4 regions of the Mycobacterium sp. ZZG genome follow, and region 1 is predicted to be linked to each of the others. Evidence: predicted binding sites of a transcription regulator. Region 1 holds the regulator's gene; each other region holds the start of a gene.
The links. The regulator LexA, encoded in region 1, represses DNA repair genes until DNA is damaged. The targets are predictions, from matches to a motif close to CGAACANNTGTTCG.

Region 1 (5,047 bases):
GACACCCGGGTGGCGGTGCTCGACGCGATGGGTGGCGACGAACGCTCGGCAACCTGACCGGTCGGCGTCGCCGAGCACGTAGCATCGGGCTCATGGCCATCGAAGTGACAGTGCTGCGCGTTTTCACCGACAAGGACGGACATTTCGGGAACCCGCTCGGTGTGGTCGACGCCGCTACCGTGGACCCGGCCGACCGGCAACGCATCGCCACCGAATTGGGATACAGCGAAACGATTTTCGTCTCGCTTCCGCGAGAGGGCACCCACAGCGCCCAAGCCCACATCCACACCCCCACCACCGAATTGCCGTTCGCCGGGCATCCGATAGTGGGTGCGTCGTGGTGGCTGAGAGACCGCGGCATGCCGATAAAGACACTCCAGGTACCGGCAGGGATCGTCCAGGTCAGCTACGGCCACGACCTGACCTCGGCTAGTGCTCGCGCGCAATGGGCTCCGGTGTTCTCGATCCACGACGTGGCCTCGCTCGAAGAGCTCGCGGCCGCCGATCCCGACGACTACGCCGACGAGTCCGAGCACTACCTGTGGACGTGGCTGGACGAGGCCGCAGGCACCATCCGCTCGCGCATGTTCGCGCCGTACCTGGGGATTCGCGAGGATGAGGCGACCGGCGCGGCTGCGGTGCGCATCACCGAGCATCTGAGCCGAGACCTGACGATCGTCCAGGGCGAGGGGTCGATCATCGAGACGAAATGGAGCCCCGAAGGCTGGGTGCAGGTCGCCGGCCGGGTGGTCGACGATGGACAGCGCCAACTGGAGTGACGCCTCAGCTCTGGGCCGTGACCTTCCGATGGGCACGCAGCGCCTGTATCTCGCGCTCGAAATCCTCGGCTGACGAGAACGAGCGGTACACCGAGGCGAATCTCAGGTAGGCCACTTCGTCGAGCTCTCGGAGCGGACCCAGGATCGCCAAGCCCACCTCATGGCTGGGCACCTCCGGCGAGCCGGTGGCCCGGACCGCGTCCTCCACCTGCTGAGCAAGATGATTCAGCGCGTCGTCGTCGACCTGCCGGCCCTGGCACGACCGCCGCACCCCGCGGATGACCTTCTCGCGACTGAACGGCTCGGTCACGCCACTGCGTTTGACCACAGCGAGTACCGCCGTCTCCACCGTGGTGAACCTGCGTCCACACTCGGGGCACGACCGGCGCCTGCGGATCGCCTGACCCTCATCGGTCTCTCGGGAATCGACGACCCGGGAATCGGGGTGCCGGCAGAAAGGACAGTGCATCACCGCTCCTTCGCCGCTCCGACAGTCAATCGCTTCGAACGCCATTGAGCGTACCTGCGTGGAACACGGGCGGCTCATGGCCGGACCCCATGGGGTGTATCTCATCGGGCCCCGTCCTCACAGAGCTCGGGCAGCACGGGCGATCAGATCCCGGCTGCGATCAGACGACGGGTGCGATCAGACGACGGGTGCGATCAGGGTCTGACCTGCGGCCAACGCCGCCGACTCGAGTTTGTTGAGCTCCCGGATCCGATCGACCACGTCGGCGACCGGGACGCCGGGAGCGACGCGCTGCGCGACCTGGTGCAGGGACTCGCCACTGTGCACCTGCACCACGGCGAGCCGTCCGGGGACCTCGGCCGTGCCGGCGGCCAGACTGCCGAACTGCCCGACCAGGCCCAGCCACAGCGTGATCGCGCCGGCGACCAGCGCCAGCAATACGGTGGTAGCCGGCGTGACCGGGCGGCGCCGGTGCGGCGCACGCGACATCAGCACGCCGGTCCCCCGGTGTCGCACCGGCGCAGCGCCGGGCCGTCGGGACGGAGACCGCCGGCCCGGCCGCGCCGGCCGGACCCGGCCCGCGGTCACCTGCAGGCGCGGTGCCCGCTCGAACTCGTTCCATGTCGCGCGGTCGTCGAGAATGGTCATCAGTTCGCCTTTCGATCCGAGAAGTGTTTCGCTCTTGTGTTCGAACGATAGTCGATCATCTGTTCGATGAATAGAACGCGTGATCGAACTGTTGCGAACGCTAACCGAAGGCACCGACACGTCCGGGTCGTTGCCTCCAGGGCATCACCGGAGAGCCTCCGCGGGATCCCGGCCTCGGCCGCCGGCATGCGACACGCCTCGAACACATGTTTGATTATCGGCCGTGACCGGGCTACATTCGGGCACATGAGCGACGACAGCAATGACAGCACCGGCGGCCGCGGCCGCGATTCGGGTCTGACCGAGCGTCAGCAAACGATCCTCGAAGTCATCCGTGCGTCCGTGACCACCCGCGGCTACCCTCCCAGCATCCGGGAGATCGGTGACGCGGTCGGATTGACGTCCACGTCGTCGGTGGCCCACCAGTTGCGCACGCTGGAGCGCAAGGGGTATCTGCGCCGCGATCCCAACCGGCCGCGGGCGGTCGACGTCCGCGGGGCCGACGACAACGCCACACCGGTCGTCGGGACGGACGTCGCCGGTTCGGATTCGCTACCCGAACCCACGTTCGTGCCTGTGCTCGGCCGCATCGCCGCCGGTGGACCGATCCTGGCCGAGGAGGCCGTCGAGGACGTCTTCCCACTGCCCCGTGAGCTGGTCGGCGAGGGTTCGCTGTTCCTGCTCAAGGTTGTCGGAGAGTCCATGATCGACGCGGCGATCTGCGATGGCGACTGGGTCGTGGTCAGACAGCAGAACGTCGCCGACAACGGCGACATCGTGGCGGCGATGATCGACGGCGAAGCCACCGTCAAGACGTTCAAACGCACCCGCGGTCAGGTCTGGCTGATGCCGCACAATCCAGCCTTCGACCCGATCCCGGGCAACGACGCCGTGGTGCTCGGCAAGGTCGTGACGGTCATCCGCAAGGTCTGACCGGTCGGACGGCCTACTCGCCGCGTACGAAGCCGTTCGTGAGCGCGATCTCCTCCGTGGCGAACCAGATCTCGACGGGGGCGTCGTGATAGTCGCCGCTGTCCGGCGTCCAGTACAGGCCAGATTTGGTGTCGGCCTTGATCGGATAGCCCTCGGGGATCTCGCCCGGGTCGTCGAAGGGCATGTGCAGTGCGGTGCCCAGCGGCAGCGGCTCGTCGACGTCGATGCGCGCGTGACGTCCGGTGTCGGCCATGGGATCGCGCGCCGGTGGTGCCGCGGCGACGTTGACAGGTTCGTCGGCAGGTGCGATGACCGGCTCACCGACCGACGCGATGAGCGGCTCGCGGTCGGCGTCCAACTCTGTCTGCTCGGCCACGATGTCGTGCGCGTCGCCACGGCCGCCGTCGACCACATCGTGCGAGGGTGCTTCGGCCTCGGGTGTCAGCACCCGTGTCGGCGCGGTGTCGACGGCGTCGGGATCCTCCTGCGCGTCGCCGGAGTCGGCGGCCGGCCCGTGCTCGTTCTGATCTTCGCCGGGTTGCGCCCCCCAGAAGCCCTGCACGTCCGACCGGAAATCCTCGCTCGACGCCGGCGCCGCCGAGCCCAGCGATCCCAGACCCTCGCGGGCGTACCGGTCCCCGAACAGTTCGTCCTCCCGGCCGTCCTCGTGGGCCTGCGCGCCGGCACCCGACGGTACCGGCTCATAGGCGTGGCCGTCCGGGGCGCCCAGACGGCCGAGCAGGTCGTCGTCGCGGCGACGACCACGGGTGCGCAGCACCGCGAAGCCGACCAGAGCGGCCAACAGCACAAGCGGGACGATGGCCAGCAGCCACCACCAGGTCCACTTCAGCCCGGAGCTCTCGCTGTTCTCCGAGGGCTGCGATGTCGGCGGCGGTGCCTGCGGGGCCTGGGCGCCGGGCACCTCCAGACCGACCAGTTGCGGAGCCAGACCGGCGGGTTCGGTGCTGAACTTCTGCGTTGTGGTATCCCACGAGATCGCGCCACCGGCGAACCGCTGGGTGATCACATCACCGGTCTGCGTCTGATCGGCGACCGGCGCGCCAAGCTCCCCGGTCGCACCGCCGAGCTTGTTCCACGCCGCGTTCATGGCGCCGCGCACGATCACCGCGCCGTGGTCGGGCGTCCAGAAGATCACCGGCTTGTCGTCCGCGGCGAAGGCGCTGATGCGACTCGCCGGCGCCAGTCCGCCGTTCTGCTCGCTGGTGATCGGGAAACCCAGATCACCTTCTGGACCGCCGACGCTCTCGTACTTCTCCAGCACCTGGCCGGTGACGACGTTGGCTCCGGTCTGCGGGCTGTAGAAGATCTTGCCGTTGACGAAGTCCTGGCCCATACCGTCGGAGCCGATCTGGTACGGCTCACCCTCGGCAGCTCCGAGCGGGCCGAGGGCGCCGCCCGCGGCGCGGCGTGCGGCGTTGATCGCCGCGACCGGGTCGTCGGCAATGACGAGGTCGCCGAGCTGGCCGGCCAGCTCGGGCGGCACCGTGGTGAACTTCTTGGCGCTGGAGTCATACGACAGCTCGCCACCGGTGAACTTCTGACTCACTACGGAACCGTTGTAGGTCTCGTCCTCGGAGGGCACGCCGAGCACGCCGGAGGAACCGCCGAGCCTGTCCCACGCGGCGTTGATCGGTCCGCGGACCACCCTCGCGCCGGTTGCCGGCGTCCAGAAGATCACCGGTTTGTCCGACGCACTGAACGTGCTGTTGCGGCTCTCGGGTGCGCGACCCGGGCCTTCGTCGATGGTCGGGAATCCCAGGTCGCTGTCGGCAGGCCCACCCAGCGACTCGTATTTCTCCAGGATGGCACCCTGCATGAAGTGCGCACCGGTGGCCGGGGTGAAGAACATCTTGCCCGCCGCGAAGTTCTGAGCGAAGCCGTCACCGGCCGGATACACGTCACCCGATTTCGGACCCAACGGCCCTGTGTCGCCACCGCCGGCCTGCCAGGCCGCGGTGATCGCATCGTTTGCTTCGGCCTCGGGTTGCGCCGCCGCGGACGGGGCCAGCAGGAGCGCGGTGGCGACCCCCAGCAGCCCGACCGTCAGACGACCGACCAAACGTAGGCGCAGCATCGGCTGCCGGCTCATTCTTCCTCCCCGCGGTCGGCGACTGGTCCTCGTGCAAGCTCCACGCAAAATTCTGAGAAAGTTACCGCGTGCGTTCACTCTGCTTCAGTGGACGTCGATAACCAAGTC
Region 2 (5,047 bases), on a different contig from region 1:
CGCTGAGCCGCCGGTTTAACCCGTCAGAACCACAGGGAAATGCCACCGGGAAGGGCAAGAACAATGAAGAACCTCACCATCGCCACCGCTTTCGCCGCCGGCTTGGGTGCCGCTGTCGTCGGGCTGGCCGCTCCTGCGGTTGCCGCCCCCACCGGCGGCAACGCCGACGCGACCATCAGCCACCTGGAGGCCCAGGGTCACCGGGTCGTGGTCAACCGCCTGTCGGATGCCCCGCTGAGCCAGGCCAACGTCGTCGGTGTGAACAAGGGAGGCGACGTCCGCTCCACGGTCCGCGACTTCCGCAACGATCGGACGTTCCAGAACAGCAAGACCGGCAGCATCTACTACGTCGACAACAGGTGACACCGGAGTTGCAACGGACCCCCGGCGATGTTCGGGTTCGCCTGCCGCGCAGACGACTTGCATGAACGTGCTTCAGAACGGTGGTGGGTCGTCGCCATAGCCGGGTCGCCGGAACGATTGGTCCGCGGCCGCTGCTTCGGTGGCTTGTCGGGCGGATTGTTCGAGTGCGCGTTGGGTGGCGTTGTAGGTGCGCTCGGCGGTGACGCGGGCGGCGCGGTTCTGGGCGCGGGTCCGTCGGCGGGTGGGCATCATCAGTTGCCGGCCGGGTCGGCTCGGTGAGGCTTGGTGGCTCGGCGGTGGTGGCGGTGGGGGTCCGGTGGTGGTGTTCCAGTGTGGAAACAGCAGAGCTGTCAGCGGTTTCGTGGTGTACCGAAGCCCGGCGGGGGTCACGACGGTGAGCGTGCCGTCGGGGTGTTGGTGGTCGCTCCAGCCGGGAAGGAAAGTTTTGATCAAATGGTGCGTGCGGCAGTAGCACTTGATGTTGGCCGGGTGGGTGGACCCGGCCGGCCAGGGCTGGGTGTGGTCGAGATCGGAGTAGACGGCCGGACGATCGCAGCCGGGGAAACGGCAGGTCATGTCCCGGGTGCGGACGAAGCGCGCAAGTGCGGTTGAGGGCTTGTAACGCGGTTCGGTCTTGAGGTTGAGCGTGTCGACGAGGCGGATCTTGGCGCCGTGCAGAACCAGCTCGGCCAGCAGTGGCGCGGGCAGGATCGCGCCGTTGAACCCAGGGATCAGCGCAGGCTTGCGTTCCGGCGGTACCGGGTGAGGCTCCGGGTCGGACGGCGACAGCTGCGGGGGCTCGGCGGTGGGCGTGGGCTGGGCCGGCGGACCAGGTGGGGCGGGCGCGGCCTCGATGGGAGCGTCTCCGTGCATCTGCGGATCGGGTTCGGCGTGCAGGGAGTCGGAGTCGGCGATGACGTGGATGGTGATGCTGCTGGCTCGTCCGTCGTCCACTTTGGCGGCGCAGTCAGGGTCGGGGCAGGTGCAGGCCAGGAAGAACACTCCCAAACCCATGGCGGCGCCCACGGCGTCGGCGCGGCGTTGATCGTTGGTACGCGGGTCATCAGGGCAGGGCGTGGCGATCATGATGGCCAGGCGTTGTTGCATCAATGCGGCGTCGGCGAGGCTGACGCGACCGTGCACAGTGACGGTGCCGGTGTTCTCGTCGGTGTAGTCGCCGACGTTGAAGTAGCGGCCGCGCATGGCGTTGCGGGCGCGGCGCACGGCGTCGGGATCGTGGCGATGGATCCACACGTCGATGGCTTGGGCGAGTTTGGCGTCGGACAGGTTGCCCCAGGTCGGGGCGTGCTCGGCCAGGGCGGTGTCGATGGCCGCAAGTGCGGCTTGGCCGACCAGGAAGGTTCGCCAGGCGATCGTGGCGATCATGCCCGCGCTGATTTCTCCGGCAAGGAAACGGGCACCGACCTTGGGAAGGCGGTCGCGCAGCGTCACGGCGAGGTCGATGAGCCCGACAGCTTTGCCGTGGCGCAGGGTCAGCGCGCAGCTGACGTGAGCGGCAGCGGCGTCGGTGTCGTCGATCGCGAGGCGTTCGCGGAATTCACCGCCGACCACGCGGCGGTGAAGTTCGGCGATGGCCGCGAGTTTTCGGGCCTCGGCGGCAGAGGCAGTAGCGGCCCACCCGGTGATGGACTCCACCCCCAGCTACCCACGAGAACCTGAGGAGCCGCACATATGTGCGATTCTACCCGTGGGCTGTGACACGGCCGGCACGTTTCTTCGCACTCAGCGAGGCCGCGCCACAGACCTCAGCGCACGGCGAACCGTTCATCGGTGTAGCGCCGCAGGTTGTGCAGGAAGCGTTGGAACATCCATGCCATCAACGGCTTCCCGGCAGCCAGGCCGAACCGCCCGGCGAGCCCATGGGGTTTGAGCGCCATGATCCAGGTCAGGTGGCACCCCTTGGCGGTCGGCACCACGTGGTAGTCCTCGGCGAACGCCGAGATGCTCGACGTGCTCGACTCGTTGAAGCGGAACGCCATGCGGGAGAATGGCTCCCACGCCAGGAATTCCTCGGCACCGGTGATCCCGGCGCGCATGTCCACGGTGCGCGTCGTCCCGATTCCACGGGGTTCCGGGCTGGTCCAGGTCACCTTGGTGATGACACTGGCCCAGTGTGGCCATGACGTCTCGTCGGCCAGTACCTCGAAGAGTTGCTCGGGGGTGATGGTCAGGTCGACGGTGCTGACGAACCGGTACGGGGCGGTGTCGACGAAGTCCAGGCCGACGCGCTCGCAGGGATGCATGACCATACACGTTAGGTCACCATGACTGGTCGACGGAAGATCGGACCTCGTCGAGCTGTCCACCGTGCCCCACTAGACTGAACTGTTGACTATCCCCCGCGAACAGGAGTACTTCGTGCTGCGCACCCGCACCGCCGGTTCATTGCGCCCCACCGATGCCGGTCAAACGGTGACGCTGGCCGGGTGGGTGGCGCGCCGTCGCGACCACGGCGGCGTCATCTTCATCGACCTGCGAGACGGCTTGTCCGGAGGGCAGGACGGTAGCGACGGGAAAATCGGGCCGAGCGTGGCTCAGGTGGTGTTCCGGGAGGGCGATGTGCTGGCGCAGGCGCACCGGTTGCGCTCGGAGTTCTGCGTCGCCGTCACCGGCGTCGTCGAGGTCCGTCCGGAAGGCAACGCCAATCCCGACATCGCCACCGGTGAGGTCGAGGTGAACGCGACGTCGCTGACGGTACTGGGGGAGAGTGCTCCGCTGCCGTTTCAGCTCGACGAGACCGCCGGCGAGGAAGCCCGGCTGAAGTACCGCTACCTGGATCTGCGCCGGGAGGGGCCGGGCAACGCGATCCGCTTGCGCTCCAAGGTGAATGCCGCCGCACGCAGTGTGCTGGCCGAGCAAGACTTCATCGAGATCGAAACCCCCACGCTGACGCGCTCCACACCGGAGGGCGCCCGTGACTTCCTGGTGCCCGCCCGGTTGCAGCCCGGCTCGTTCTACGCACTGCCGCAGAGCCCGCAGCTGTTCAAACAGTTGCTGATGGTCGCGGGTATGGAGCGGTACTACCAGATCGCCCGTTGCTACCGCGACGAGGACTTCCGCGCCGACCGCCAGCCCGAGTTCACCCAGCTGGACATGGAGATGAGCTTCGTCGACGCCGACGACGTCATCGCGGTGTCCGAGCAGGTCCTCAAGGCCGTGTGGTCGACGATCGGGTACGACCTGCCGCTGCCGCTGCCGCGGATCAGCTACGCCGACGCGATGCGTCGGTTCGGGTCGGACAAGCCCGACATGCGCTTCGGCCTGGAGCTCGTGGAGTGCACCGACTACTTCAAAGACACGCCGTTCCGGGTGTTCCAGGCACCCTATGTCGGCGCCGTGGTGATGCCGGGCGGAGCCTCGCAGCCGCGGCGCACGCTGGACGGCTGGCAGGAGTTCGCCAAGCAACGCGGGCACAAGGGGCTGGCGTACGTACTGATCGGCGAGGACGGCACGCTCGGTGGGCCGGTCGCCAAGAACCTGAGCGACGCCGAGCGGGACGGGCTGGCCGCGCACGTGGGCGCCAATCCCGGCGACTGTGTGTTCTTCGCGGCCGGCACCGCGAAGTCGGCACGGGCGCTGCTGGGCGCCACCCGCATCGAGATCGCCAAACGGCTCGACCTGATCGACCCGGACGCGTGGGCGTTCACGTGGGTGGTGGACTGGCCGATGTTCGAGTCCACCGCCGAGGCGACGGCCGCCGGTGATGTGGCGGTCGGATCCGGCGCCTGGACCGCGATGCACCACGCGTTCACCGCGCCGAAACCCGAGTCCGAGGCGACCTTCGACACCGATCCGGCCAGTGCCTTGTCGGACGCCTACGACATCGTCTGCAACGGCAACGAGATCGGCGGCGGATCCATCCGTATCCATCGCAGCGACGTCCAGGAACGGGTGTTCGCGATGATGGGCATCGATCACGACGAAGCGCGCGAGAAGTTCGGATTCTTGTTGGACGCGTTCACTTTCGGCGCTCCGCCGCACGGTGGTATCGCGTTCGGCTGGGACCGCATCACCGCGCTGCTGGCCGGCGTGGACTCGATCCGCGAGGTGATCGCGTTCCCGAAGTCCGGCGGCGGTGTCGACCCGCTGACCGAAGCACCCGCGCCGATCACCGATCAGCAGCGCAAGGAGTCCGGAATAGACGTCAAGCCGGAGAAGCTGGACAAGGCATGACACCACCGGACAGGCAACCGGACAAAGACAAGCTCGTCGCCGACACTGCGGCGCTGGACGCATTCAACGGCAACATCGTCGAAGAGTTCCGCGCCAACGGAGGCAAGGTCGGCGGGCCGTTCGACGGCGCCACGCTGCTTCTGCTGCACACCACGGGCGCGAAGTCGGGTAGGTCGCGGCTCTCACCGCTGGCTTACCTGACCATCGACGGCAAGATGCTCATCGTCGGGTCCTACGCCGGCGCACCCCGGCATCCCGCCTGGGTGCACAACCTGCGGGCGAACCCGAAGGCTTACATCGAGGTGGGCACCGACGCCTATGACGTCGACGTCCGTGAGCTGTCCGACGACGAGCGCGAGGCGCTGTATCCGAAGATCGTCGAGATCGCGCCCGTGTTCGCTGACTACCAGGCCAAGACCGACCGAGTCATCCCGCTGTTCGAGCTGACCCGGGCTTAAGCGCAGACGTTTACAGCCGTTCGATGATGGTG
Region 3 (5,047 bases), on a different contig from region 1:
GGCCGTCGCCGAGATCGACGGTGACTCCGTCGAGGTGATCGAGAGCGTGAACGCGGTTGCCGAATGCCTCCAGCACCGCGTCGACGACCGCGGGTGCGTCGGCAACGGTGTAGTTGATCTCGCCGGATGCCTCGTAACGCTGGTAGTCGGCCATCATCTCCGACAGCGGGCGGTCCTGTTCCCCGAGCGCGGCGAGCACGTGCAGCGCGGCCAGCATGCCGGAGTCGGCGCCCCAGAAGTCGCGGAAGTAGTAGTGCGCGGAGTGTTCGCCACCGAAGATCGCGCCTGTCTCGGCCATCAGGCCCTTGATGTAGGAGTGGCCGACCCGGGACCGCACCGGGGTGCCGCCGCGCTCGGCCACCAGCTCGGGCACGGCGCGGGAGGTGATCAGGTTGTGGATGATCGTCGCGCCGATCTCGCGCTGCAGCTCGCGGGCGGCCACCAGCGCGGTGACCGCCGACGGCGACACGGCCCGCCCGGTCTCGTCGACGACGAAGCACCGGTCGGCGTCGCCGTCGAACGCCAGCCCGATATCGGCTCCGGTGTCGCGCACGTACTGCTGCAGATCGACCAGGTTGGCCGGGTCCAGCGGGTTGGCCTCGTGATTGGGGAAAGTGCCGTCGAGGTCGAAGTACAGCGGCGAGACCTTCACCGACGAAATCGGGCCCAGCACCGCCGGAGTGGTGTGGCCGGCCATACCGTTGCCGGCGTCGACGGCCACGTGCAGCGGGCGCGCCGCGGCGATGTCGACGAGCGACCGCAGGAACTCGCCGTAGTCGGCGAGCACGTCACGGTCGGACACGGCGCCCCGGGGACCGTCATGTGCTGGCACCCCGGCGATCACCTCGTCGCTGATCGTGGTCAGACCGGTGTCCTTGCCGACGGGCTTGGCGCCGGCGCGGCACAGCTTGATGCCGTTGTAGGCGGCGGGGTTATGGCTGGCGGTGAACATCGCGCCCGGGCAGTCCAGCAGACCCGACGCGAAGTACAACTGGTCGGTCGAGGCCAGGCCGATGCGCACGACGTCGAGGCCCTGCGCGGTGACGCCGTCGGCGAAGGCCTCGGCCAGCGCCGGGGAGCTGTCCCGCATGTCGTGACCGATGACGATCTGTGTCGCCGGTCGGGTGTCGCCGTCACGGACCAGCCGCGCGAACGCCGCCCCCACGTCGCGCACGAAACTCTCGTCGATTTCCTCGCCCACGAGTCCACGCACGTCATAGGCCTTGATGACGCGTTGCACCGCCGCGGCGGGACGAGACATGGAGCTCCTTGGGACGAAGAGACTGGTAGTGATCAGCCTAGCCGTCGCGGGCGTTCCTCACGGCGACTCACCCACGGATGAATCGCCCTCGCGGTAGGGCCTAGTCCGTTGGATCCGGCAGTACGCGCAGGTGGCCGCGCCGGCGTCCGTTGGTCTCGGGGCGCCGGGCAGGCGGGGCCATCAGCGCGCCCCCGTGCACACCGCTGACCGGGTCGCTGAACCCGTGGGTGAAGCCCGCGGCGGGCGCGGTCGCCTCACGGCCTTCTCGGACCGCGTCTGCCAACGCCACCAGATCGTCGTCGTCGGGATGCGACGGCAGCGGCCCGGCATGACGGACCAGCTCCCAGCCACGGGGCGCGGTGATCCGGCCGGCATGCAGGACGCACAGATCCCACGAGTGCGGTTCGGACACGGTGGCCAGCGGGCCGACGACAGCAGTCGAGTCCGAATAGACGAAGGTGAGCGTCGCGACCGCATAGTGCGGGCACCCAGGCCGGCAGCAGCGACGGGGAACATTCACAGCGGAAGGTTATCCTGCGACGTCGTCCGGGTTGCGGCGGACACGCGCAGCCGCCGGGCGGCCGAAGCCCAACCGTTACGATCTTTTTCGTGACGAGGCGCCTTCATCGCGGGTCGCGGCGGGGCCGGGAGATGCGCGGGCCGTTGCTACCCCCGACCGTTCCGGGGTGGCGCAGCCGCGCCGAACGCTTCGACATGGCGGTGCTGGAGGCCTACGAGCCGATCGAGCGGCGCTGGCATGACCGAGTGTCGACGCTCGACGTGGCGGTCGACGAAATCCCGCGCATCGCGCCGAAAGATCCTGACAGTGTGCAGTGGCCACCGGAGGTGGTAGCCGACGGCCCGATCGCGCTGGCCCGGCTGATCCCTGCGGGGGTGGACGTCCGAGGTAACTCCACTCGCGCCCGAATTGTGTTGTTCCGCAAGCCGATCGAGCGTCGGGCTAAAGACACCGACGAGCTGACCGAGCTGCTGCATGAATTGCTGGTGGCGCAGGTCGCCACCTACCTGGGGGTGGAACCGTCCGTCATCGACCCGACCCTGGACGACGGCTGACGGCGGGTGAACGCGCGGGGCGCGCTCGAAGATCAGATGATGCCGCGCTTGAGGCGCCGGCGCTCACGCTCGGACAGACCGCCCCAGATACCGAAGCGCTCGTCGTTGGCCAGTGCGTACTCCAGGCACGCGTCCTTGACCTCGCAGCCCTGGCAGATGCGCTTGGCTTCGCGGGTGGAGCCGCCCTTCTCCGGGAAGAACGCCTCGGGATCGGTCTGGGCGCACAGGGCGCGCTCCTGCCACTGATCCTCTTCAGGCAGCTCGGAGTCTTCGCTGAAGAAATCCGAATGATCGGGCACCAGACTCAGCTGCGGCCGCCCGTTGGCTCCGCTCGGTGTCGGTCCGGTCTGGATGTGCGGCGCACTTCCCACCGAGCCGAGGAGCCTGTTGTCGAACCGAATCAAATCACCGAAATCGGCCTGTTCAAATGCCATGTTCCCCTCCTCCACAGGTCTCGTAGATCCGTATATGCCGGCCCCACTGCCGAACGTGCGGCCATCCCAATTCGAACAAGTGATCGAATCTCGGTCTGCGACACCGGAACCGGCCGGAGAACCGCGAAATGACACTGGTGTGATTACACACGCGTTAGCTGCCCCGGTCAAGCGCTAGAACAGGAATTCATACCATTCCGTGACTTGTTTACGGCGCGTCGCGCTGTGGCGTGTCTATCACGTTCCGCCCGAGGCGCAGTTCGCGGCTCTGACGGCCTAGTCTCGATCGTTGTGAAGGTCACGGTTCTGGTCGGTGGCGTCGGTGGTGCACGGTTCTTGCTCGGCGTCCAACATCTATTGGGGTTGGGGCAGTTCGGCACTCACGATACCAATGAGCATGAAGTGACTGCTGTGGTGAATGTCGGCGACGACGCGTGGATGTTCGGCGTGCGCATCTGCCCGGATCTCGACACGTGCATGTACACCCTCGGCGGCGGCATCGACCCCGAGCGGGGCTGGGGCCACAAGATCGAAACCTGGAACGCCAAGGAAGAACTCGCCGCCTACCGCGTGCAGCCGGATTGGTTCGGCCTCGGCGACCGCGACCTGGCCACCCACCTGGTGCGCAGCCAGATGCTGCGGGCCGGCTACCCGCTCTCCGACGTCACCCGGGCCCTGTGCCGGCGGTGGTCGCCGGGTGCGCTGTTGTTGCCCGCCAGCGACGACCGCAGCGAAACCCATGTCGTGGTCACCGATCCCGGGCCCGGCGATTCGGCCGGCGAGAAGCGCGCCATCCACTTTCAGGAGTGGTGGGTGCGCTACCGCGCCCAGATCCCCACCGAGAGCTTCGCATTCGTCGGTTCCGACAAGGCCACGGCCGCGCCCGGTGTCACCGAGGCGATCGAGAACGCCGACATCGTGCTGATCGCGCCGTCGAACCCGGTGGTCAGCGTCGGCGCCATCCTCGCGATCGGCGGCATCCGCGGCGCGCTGCGCTCGACCAAGGCGCCGGTGATCGGCTACTCCCCCATCATCGCCGGGAAGCCGTTGCGCGGCATGGCCGACGCGTGCCTGAACGTGATCGGGGTGCCCAGCACCTCTGAGGCCGTCGGCAATCACTTCGGTGCCCGTTCCTCGACGGGCATCCTGGACGGCTGGCTGGTGCACACCGGCGACCCCGCGTCGGTCGACGGCGTGCAGGTGCGGTCGGTTCCGCTGCTGATGACCGATCCGGCCGCAACCGCCGAGATGGTCCGCGCCGGAATCGAACTGGCCGGGGTGTCCTGGTGAACGACCACGGCACGTCGGCACGGGTGGAACTGCTGCCGGTACCGGGGCTTCCGGAGTTCCGGCCCGGGGACGATCTGGCCGGGGCCATCGCCGGGGCCGCGCCGTGGCTGCAGGACGACGATGTGCTCGTCGTCACCAGCAAGGTGCTGTCCAAGACCGAGGGCCGGATGGTCGCCGCCCCGTCGGACCCTCAGGAGCGGGATGCGCTGCGCCGCAAACTGATCGATGACGAGGCGGTGCGGGTTCTGGCCCGCAAGGGGCGCACGCTGATCACCGAGAACGCCCTCGGTCTGGTGCAGGCCGCCGCCGGTGTGGACGGCTCCAACGTCGACTCCAACGAATTGGCCCTGCTGCCCGTCGATCCCGACGGCAGCGCTGCGGCGTTGGTGGCGGCGCTGCACGAGCGGCTCGGAGTGTGGGTCGGCGTCGTCGTCACCGACACCATGGGGCGGGCGTGGCGCACCGGACAGACCGACGTCGCGATCGGCGCCGCGGGGCTGGAGGTGTTGCACGCCTATGCCGGGGAACGCGATCAGCACGGCAACGAGCTGATCGTCACCGAGATCGCGGTCGCCGACGAGATCGCCGCCGCCGCGGATCTGGTCAAGGGCAAGCTGACCGGTGTGCCGGTCGCGGTCGTGCGGGGGCTGACGCTGCGCGACGACGGGTCCTCGGCGCGCAAGCTGGTGCGTGCCGGCGAGGAGGACCTGTTCTGGCTGGGCACCGAGGAGGCGCTGGCGCTGGGTCGCTCGCAGGCGCAGTTGCTGCGCCGCTCGGTGCGATCGTTCAGCGATCAGCCGGTGCCCGGGGAACTGATCGAGGCCTCCGTCGCGGAGGCGCTGACGGCACCGGCGCCTCATCACACGCGGCCGGTGCGCTTTGTGTGGGTGCGCGACGCCACGGCGCGGGAGCGGCTGCTCGACAACATGAAGGAGCGCTGGCGCGCCGATCTGCTCAGCGACGGCCGTGACCCGGACGCTGTCGCGCG
Region 4 (5,047 bases), on a different contig from region 1:
TCGCGTCGATGCTGTGGACCCTGGGCGCCAACGCGGGGCTGATCGGCGCAGCGTCGGTGGCGCTGGTGGTGGCGGCCTCGCCGGTCGCCGCGGGGCCGGGTTCGGCGCTCGTCACGACGCTGCTGGCCGTCGCCGGAGGACTGCTCCAGGTGTGGGTGATCGCGCTGTGGCCGCCGGTGCGCTGGCGCAGGCAGCGCGACGCACTGGTCGGCGCCTATCGTGCGCTGGCCGCCGACGCCCGCACGATCAGCGGCGGCGCGCAGGGGCCGGTGGTGGACACCGCACCGCTGACACTGTTGCGCGACGTGTTCACCGCCGTCGGTCATCAGCGCCGCCCCGTGTCCTACCGCGGGTGGTACGCCCTGCCCGAACGCATCGCCGCGGTGTTGACCGACACGGCGAACATGCCGGACCGGTCCGAGGCGCTGAATCTCGCGCTCGCCGAGGCGGCGGACACGCTGGCCGCCGTGGCCGACACCGACAGATTGGGTCGGGTACGTGCCGATGTGGCCATCGGCCGGTTCGACACCGTCGCGTCCGCGGTCGGCGGCACCGAACGGGCAGTCGGGCACCGGTTGTCGGTGCTGTTGCACGAGGCGGTGGCGATGCGACTCGGCGATTTCGTGCCGTCCGCGCCGGACGCGGTGCGGCTGCGTCGTCCCGAGTTGCGCACCTCTGTGCGTTCTGCCGTAGCCGCGGTGCGCGATCACTTCGACCGCCAGTCACAGGTGTTGCGGCACGCGGTGCGGTTGTCCGCCGCGGTCGCCGTCGGCTGCGCGATCGACCGGTACGCCGAGGGTGCCTACGGCGTGTGGATTCCGCTGACCGTGCTGCTGGTGCTCCGGCCCGAGACCGCGCACACCTACACACGGGCCGTGGGCCGGCTGGCGGGCGCGGTCGTGGGGATCCTCGCCGCGTCGACGGTGCTGCTGATCCTCGACCCCGGGGTCGCGATGGGGACCGCGCTGGCCGTGGTGGCGATCGGGGTGGGTTGCGTGCTGTCGGGTTCGGGCTATATCGCGCTGGCCGCCGCGGTGGCCGCGGCAGCGATGTTCCTCGTCGATGCCGGCCGGCCCGACGTGCCTCCGGCGCTGGGCGACCCGCTGCTGGCCACTCTCTTCGGCGGGGCGCTGGCACTGGTCGCCCACGTGGTGGTGCCCGACGATGCCATGACGCGGCTCTCACAGCGTGCCGGGGAATTGCTGAAAACCGAGATCGATTACGCCGCAACGGTGATCAAGGGTTATGTGCACGACGACGGTAATCCTCGAGAAGCGATGACAGCCGCCTGGCAGCGAGCGTTTCGCGCGCGCGCGTCATTCGAGGCGACCTCCGGCGCGATGCGGATGGAGTCCCGCGAACTGCGGCACTGGCTGCGCGCCTACCGCACCGCGTTGAACACCGTGACCAGTTCCTGCGCAACCTTGGAAGAACAGCTGCCCGGGCACCCGATCACCGACGACCGCGACTTCGTGATCGCCGTCGACGAATACGTCGAGGCGCTGCGTGGGGACCCGCCGACGGCTGCGTCGCCGTGGACGGTCGACGGGGCGGAGCTGGCGGTCGCCGAACAGCGGCTGCGCGACGCCGTGCCGCGTCAGGGCGCCGGCGAGGGTCCGGCACGCATGCTGGTCGCCGAGATCGGCGCCATCACCCGCAGCGTGTCGTCGATCAGCGTCAGCCCCGTGCCCATTTCGGTTCGATGAACACGGCCTCGGCCTCGACCGTGACACCCGTGCCGTCGGCGATGTGGCCTACCGCGTAGGTCTTGAACCCGTCGGTGTGGGTGATCCGGGCTTCACAGCGCAGCCGTCCGAGCGGCGTCAACCGCCGGTAGCGTACCGAGATGGTGCCGGTGAGCCGGTGCACGCCGGGCGCACTGGCCGCGTCTCCGAGCACGTGGTCGAGGATCATCGCCGACACTCCGCCGTGCACGTGCCCGGGTGGGCCTTCGAAGGCGGCGCCGAGGTAGAAGTCGCTGCGCACCGAACCGTCGGGATCCTTGCGGATCACCACCGGCGGGGCGCTCGGGTTGCGCACGCCGATCACCGCGTTGCCCCACGGCATCATGGTTCCGTCGGCGGCGTACTGCACCCCGAACGCGCCGTCGAGCTGTGCCGCACGCAACCGCGCGGTGGCCGAGTCGATTTCGGCTTTCGCTGCGACGACGGCGTCGGCATCGGCCTCGGTGCGGATGGTCGCGTCGATCAGGGCGCGCACCGATTCGGTCAGGGGTTCGTACACGGCCCGCAGCCGCGCGACGTCGGTGGCGCTCATACCGTCGACTTGGGTGTACTCCAGCACCCCTCGACTAGAACATGTGTCAAGAAACGGGTCACGCCGGGGGTGGTCCGGTGAGCAGGTCGCCGATCTCGGATGTGCTGTTCGTGCGCGTCGCGTTCGGCGCCTCAGATACTTCTTTGGTCGCTACGGCATCATTGGTCACTTTTTCGAATTCGCTTGTCAGACCTTCGAACTAGTGTTCGATGTATGGAGTTGGTGTCGGAGGCGGTGGGGGCGATCGCTGAGCAGATCGCTGTGCTGTCCAAGGCGGCCGAGGAGCTCTCGCACCGTGAGTTGATCGGGCTGCTGGTCGAGCTGACCACGGTGCTGCGCAGCGTGCCGGCCCTGGAGCACAAGGTGTTGGCCCGCTTGATCGAGGAGACCCAACCCCACCGACTCGGTGAAGGATCGTGGAAGGGCGTGCTGGCTACCGCGCTGCGGGTCAGTGGCGCCGAAGCCGGGCGGCGGTTGCGACGGGCCGAAATGCTGGGGCCCCGGCGGGCGATGACGGGGCAACCGTTGGCGCCGCGGTGGGAAGCCACCGCCGCCGCCCAGGCCCTTGGCCTGTTGGACGAAGAGCACATCACCGTGATCGCCAAGTTCCACAAGAAGCTGCCCGCCTGGGTGGATGCGGACACCCGCGCGCACGCCGACGCGCAGTTGGCGCGCAAAGGCTCGGGGATGGGCCCGGAAGAGCTGGATGAGGCCGCGGGGCGGTTGTTGATGATGATCGATCAGGACGGCCCCGAACCCCCCGACACCGACCTGGCCCGGAAACGCTGGCTGAAGATCGGCAAGCAGCAACGCGACGGGTTCAGCACGATCTCGGGCTACCTCGACGCCGAAACCCGCGCCTACCTGGAGGCGACCCTGGCCAAAGAAGCCGCCCCCGGAGCCAACATGCCCGACCAGGACAAGGAGCCAGGCGAGGATGGGGCACCGGAGACCGCGTGCCGGGATACCCGCACCGAAGGGCAGCGCAATCACGATGGCCTCAAAGCCCTGGTGCGCCGCAACCTCGAATCCGGGGCACTAGGCAGCCAGAACGGGTTACCGGTCACCGTGATCGTCTCCACCACCCTGCAGGAGCTGGAAAAACGTGCCGGGGTGGCGGTCACCGGCGGCGGTTCACTGCTACCGATGCCCGACCTGATCCGCATGGCCGCCCAGGCCCATCACTATCTGTATGTCTTCGACGAGCACACCGGTCAAAGCCTGTACCTGGGCCGGGCCCGACGGCTGGCCAACGCCGCGCAACGCATCGTGCTGCACGCTCGTGACCGCGGCTGCACCCGCCCGGGCTGCACCGTGCCCGGTTACTGGTGCCAGGTCCACCACGCGGTCGCCGACTGGAAGAACGACGGCCAGACCGACATCGACGACCTCACCCTGGCCTGCGGACCGCACAACCGGATGATCGAAACCACCGGCTGGACCACAAGCAAAAACGCCAAAAACCAGACCGAATGGATTCCACCACCAGAGCTCGATACCGGCCAGCACCGCACGCAGCTGATCAACGGCTACCACCACCCCGAACGCCACCTACTCCCAGAAGATGACCAAGGACCCTGAGGCGCTGGCCGGTGAAATGCATTGACAGCCAAGTGAACTGCGGTCCAGCGACCAGGATCACACCGGCCGCGGAGCGGTGGCATAGATTACCTAAGTTGTCGTAGACAACTGTAAACGAAGTCTTTAGTCTCGTGGAATGACCGAACGCGGCCGAAGTGCCGACCCACGCGCCGAACGGGTCCACACCCGACTGCGTGAGGCCGCGTTCGCGCTAGCGCACGAGTATCCCGTCGAGGCGATCACCGTCGGCGATCTCGTTGCCCGGGCCGGGGTCAGCCGTCAGGTGTTCTATCGGCACTTCCGTGACCGCGACGACGCGGTGGCGCAAGCTTTCTCGCATGCGTTCGGCACGATCGCCCAAGTCGAGCACGACGACGCCCGCGCACGGATCCAGGACCTCTTCGGCTTCGCGGCCCGGCATGAACGGTTGTGCCGCCACGTCGCCTCCAGCACCGTGCACCAGCACGTGCTGGCCGCCTACCGCGACGCGCTCTTGACGCCTTGCCGCCAGATCTCCGAACAGGGCATGACAGTCCTGGACATCGTGTCTGACGTGCCTGCCGAGTCGGTCACCCGGTTCCTGGTGGGCGGGCTCATGGAGGTGCTGCGGTCCTGGATGGAAGACGACCACGTCACCGATCTCCGAGCCCGGGTCAGCGCGGCTCTCGACACCGTCGACGCGCTGCTGGGCATCTCCTCACCGACGAAAGGCTCCACCCATGGGTAGACATCACGTCCCCGAAATCCCGCCGGTGCGTGATCGTTCCGCATTGCGCATCACCGTGCTGGCTCTGACCGCCTTGACGGTTTTCGTGCTCGCCATGGTGGCCAGTTATGCCGGGGCATTCGCGAAACCGACGTTGCATCACATGACCGTCGCCGTGTCGGCGCCCCAGCCGATCGTCGACGGACTGCGTGCCCAAGATGCGCTGTCGGTCAACGAAGTCGGCGACGCCGCCGCAGCCAGAGCCCAGGTGTACGAGCGCGTTGCCGACACCGCGTTTTCGGTGACCTCCGATCACCAGCTGACCGTCTACGTCGCCGGCGGCGGTGGCCGCAGTACCGCGGCCGCCGCCGAGAGCGTCGGCCGCGCCGCCGCCGAACGCGCCGGCCTCACCACCGTCGTCGAGGATGTCGCCCCGACCACCGCCGCCGACCCGTCGGGCACCGTCGAGTTCTACGCGGTGAT

Region 2: the regulator LexA is predicted to act here: its motif matches at 2,049-2,062, upstream of ACXMYJ_RS16970 (HNH endonuclease signature motif containing protein).
Region 3: the regulator LexA is predicted to act here: its motif matches at 2,842-2,855, upstream of cofD (2-phospho-L-lactate transferase).
Region 4: the regulator LexA is predicted to act here: its motif matches at 2,473-2,486, upstream of ACXMYJ_RS00580 (HNH endonuclease signature motif containing protein).

The regions. Positions count from the first base shown of each region.
Region 1 covers NZ_JBTBFV010000021.1:62,009-67,055, reverse strand. Annotated here, with positions in the region: gene ACXMYJ_RS14180 (alpha/beta fold hydrolase) at 1-57, shown strand, start outside; gene ACXMYJ_RS14175 (PhzF family phenazine biosynthesis protein) at 93-779, shown strand; gene nrdR (transcriptional regulator NrdR) at 784-1,248, opposite strand; gene ACXMYJ_RS14165 (LysM peptidoglycan-binding domain-containing protein) at 1,426-1,896, opposite strand; gene lexA (transcriptional repressor LexA) at 2,143-2,829, shown strand; gene ACXMYJ_RS14155 (LGFP repeat-containing protein) at 2,843-4,939, opposite strand.
Region 2 covers NZ_JBTBFV010000029.1:35,574-40,620, reverse strand. Annotated here, with positions in the region: gene ACXMYJ_RS16975 (hypothetical protein) at 64-363, shown strand; gene ACXMYJ_RS16970 (HNH endonuclease signature motif containing protein) at 436-2,019, opposite strand; gene ACXMYJ_RS16965 (SRPBCC family protein) at 2,130-2,633, opposite strand; gene aspS (aspartate--tRNA ligase) at 2,743-4,557, shown strand; gene ACXMYJ_RS16955 (nitroreductase family deazaflavin-dependent oxidoreductase) at 4,554-5,015, shown strand; gene ACXMYJ_RS16950 (thiolase family protein) at 5,026-5,047, opposite strand, start outside.
Region 3 covers NZ_JBTBFV010000020.1:45,787-50,833, reverse strand. Annotated here, with positions in the region: gene ACXMYJ_RS13690 (phosphomannomutase/phosphoglucomutase) at 1-1,261, opposite strand, end outside; gene ACXMYJ_RS13685 (DUF3499 domain-containing protein) at 1,362-1,781, opposite strand; gene ACXMYJ_RS13680 (metallopeptidase family protein) at 1,913-2,335, shown strand; gene ACXMYJ_RS13675 (WhiB family transcriptional regulator) at 2,368-2,637, opposite strand; gene cofD (2-phospho-L-lactate transferase) at 3,061-4,059, shown strand; gene ACXMYJ_RS13665 (coenzyme F420-0:L-glutamate ligase) at 4,056-5,047, shown strand, end outside.
Region 4 covers NZ_JBTBFV010000001.1:100,325-105,371, forward strand. Annotated here, with positions in the region: gene ACXMYJ_RS00570 (FUSC family protein) at 1-1,706, shown strand, start outside; gene ACXMYJ_RS00575 (PaaI family thioesterase) at 1,678-2,304, opposite strand; gene ACXMYJ_RS00580 (HNH endonuclease signature motif containing protein) at 2,491-3,858, shown strand; gene ACXMYJ_RS00585 (TetR/AcrR family transcriptional regulator) at 3,995-4,585, shown strand; gene ACXMYJ_RS00590 (YhgE/Pip domain-containing protein) at 4,578-5,047, shown strand, end outside.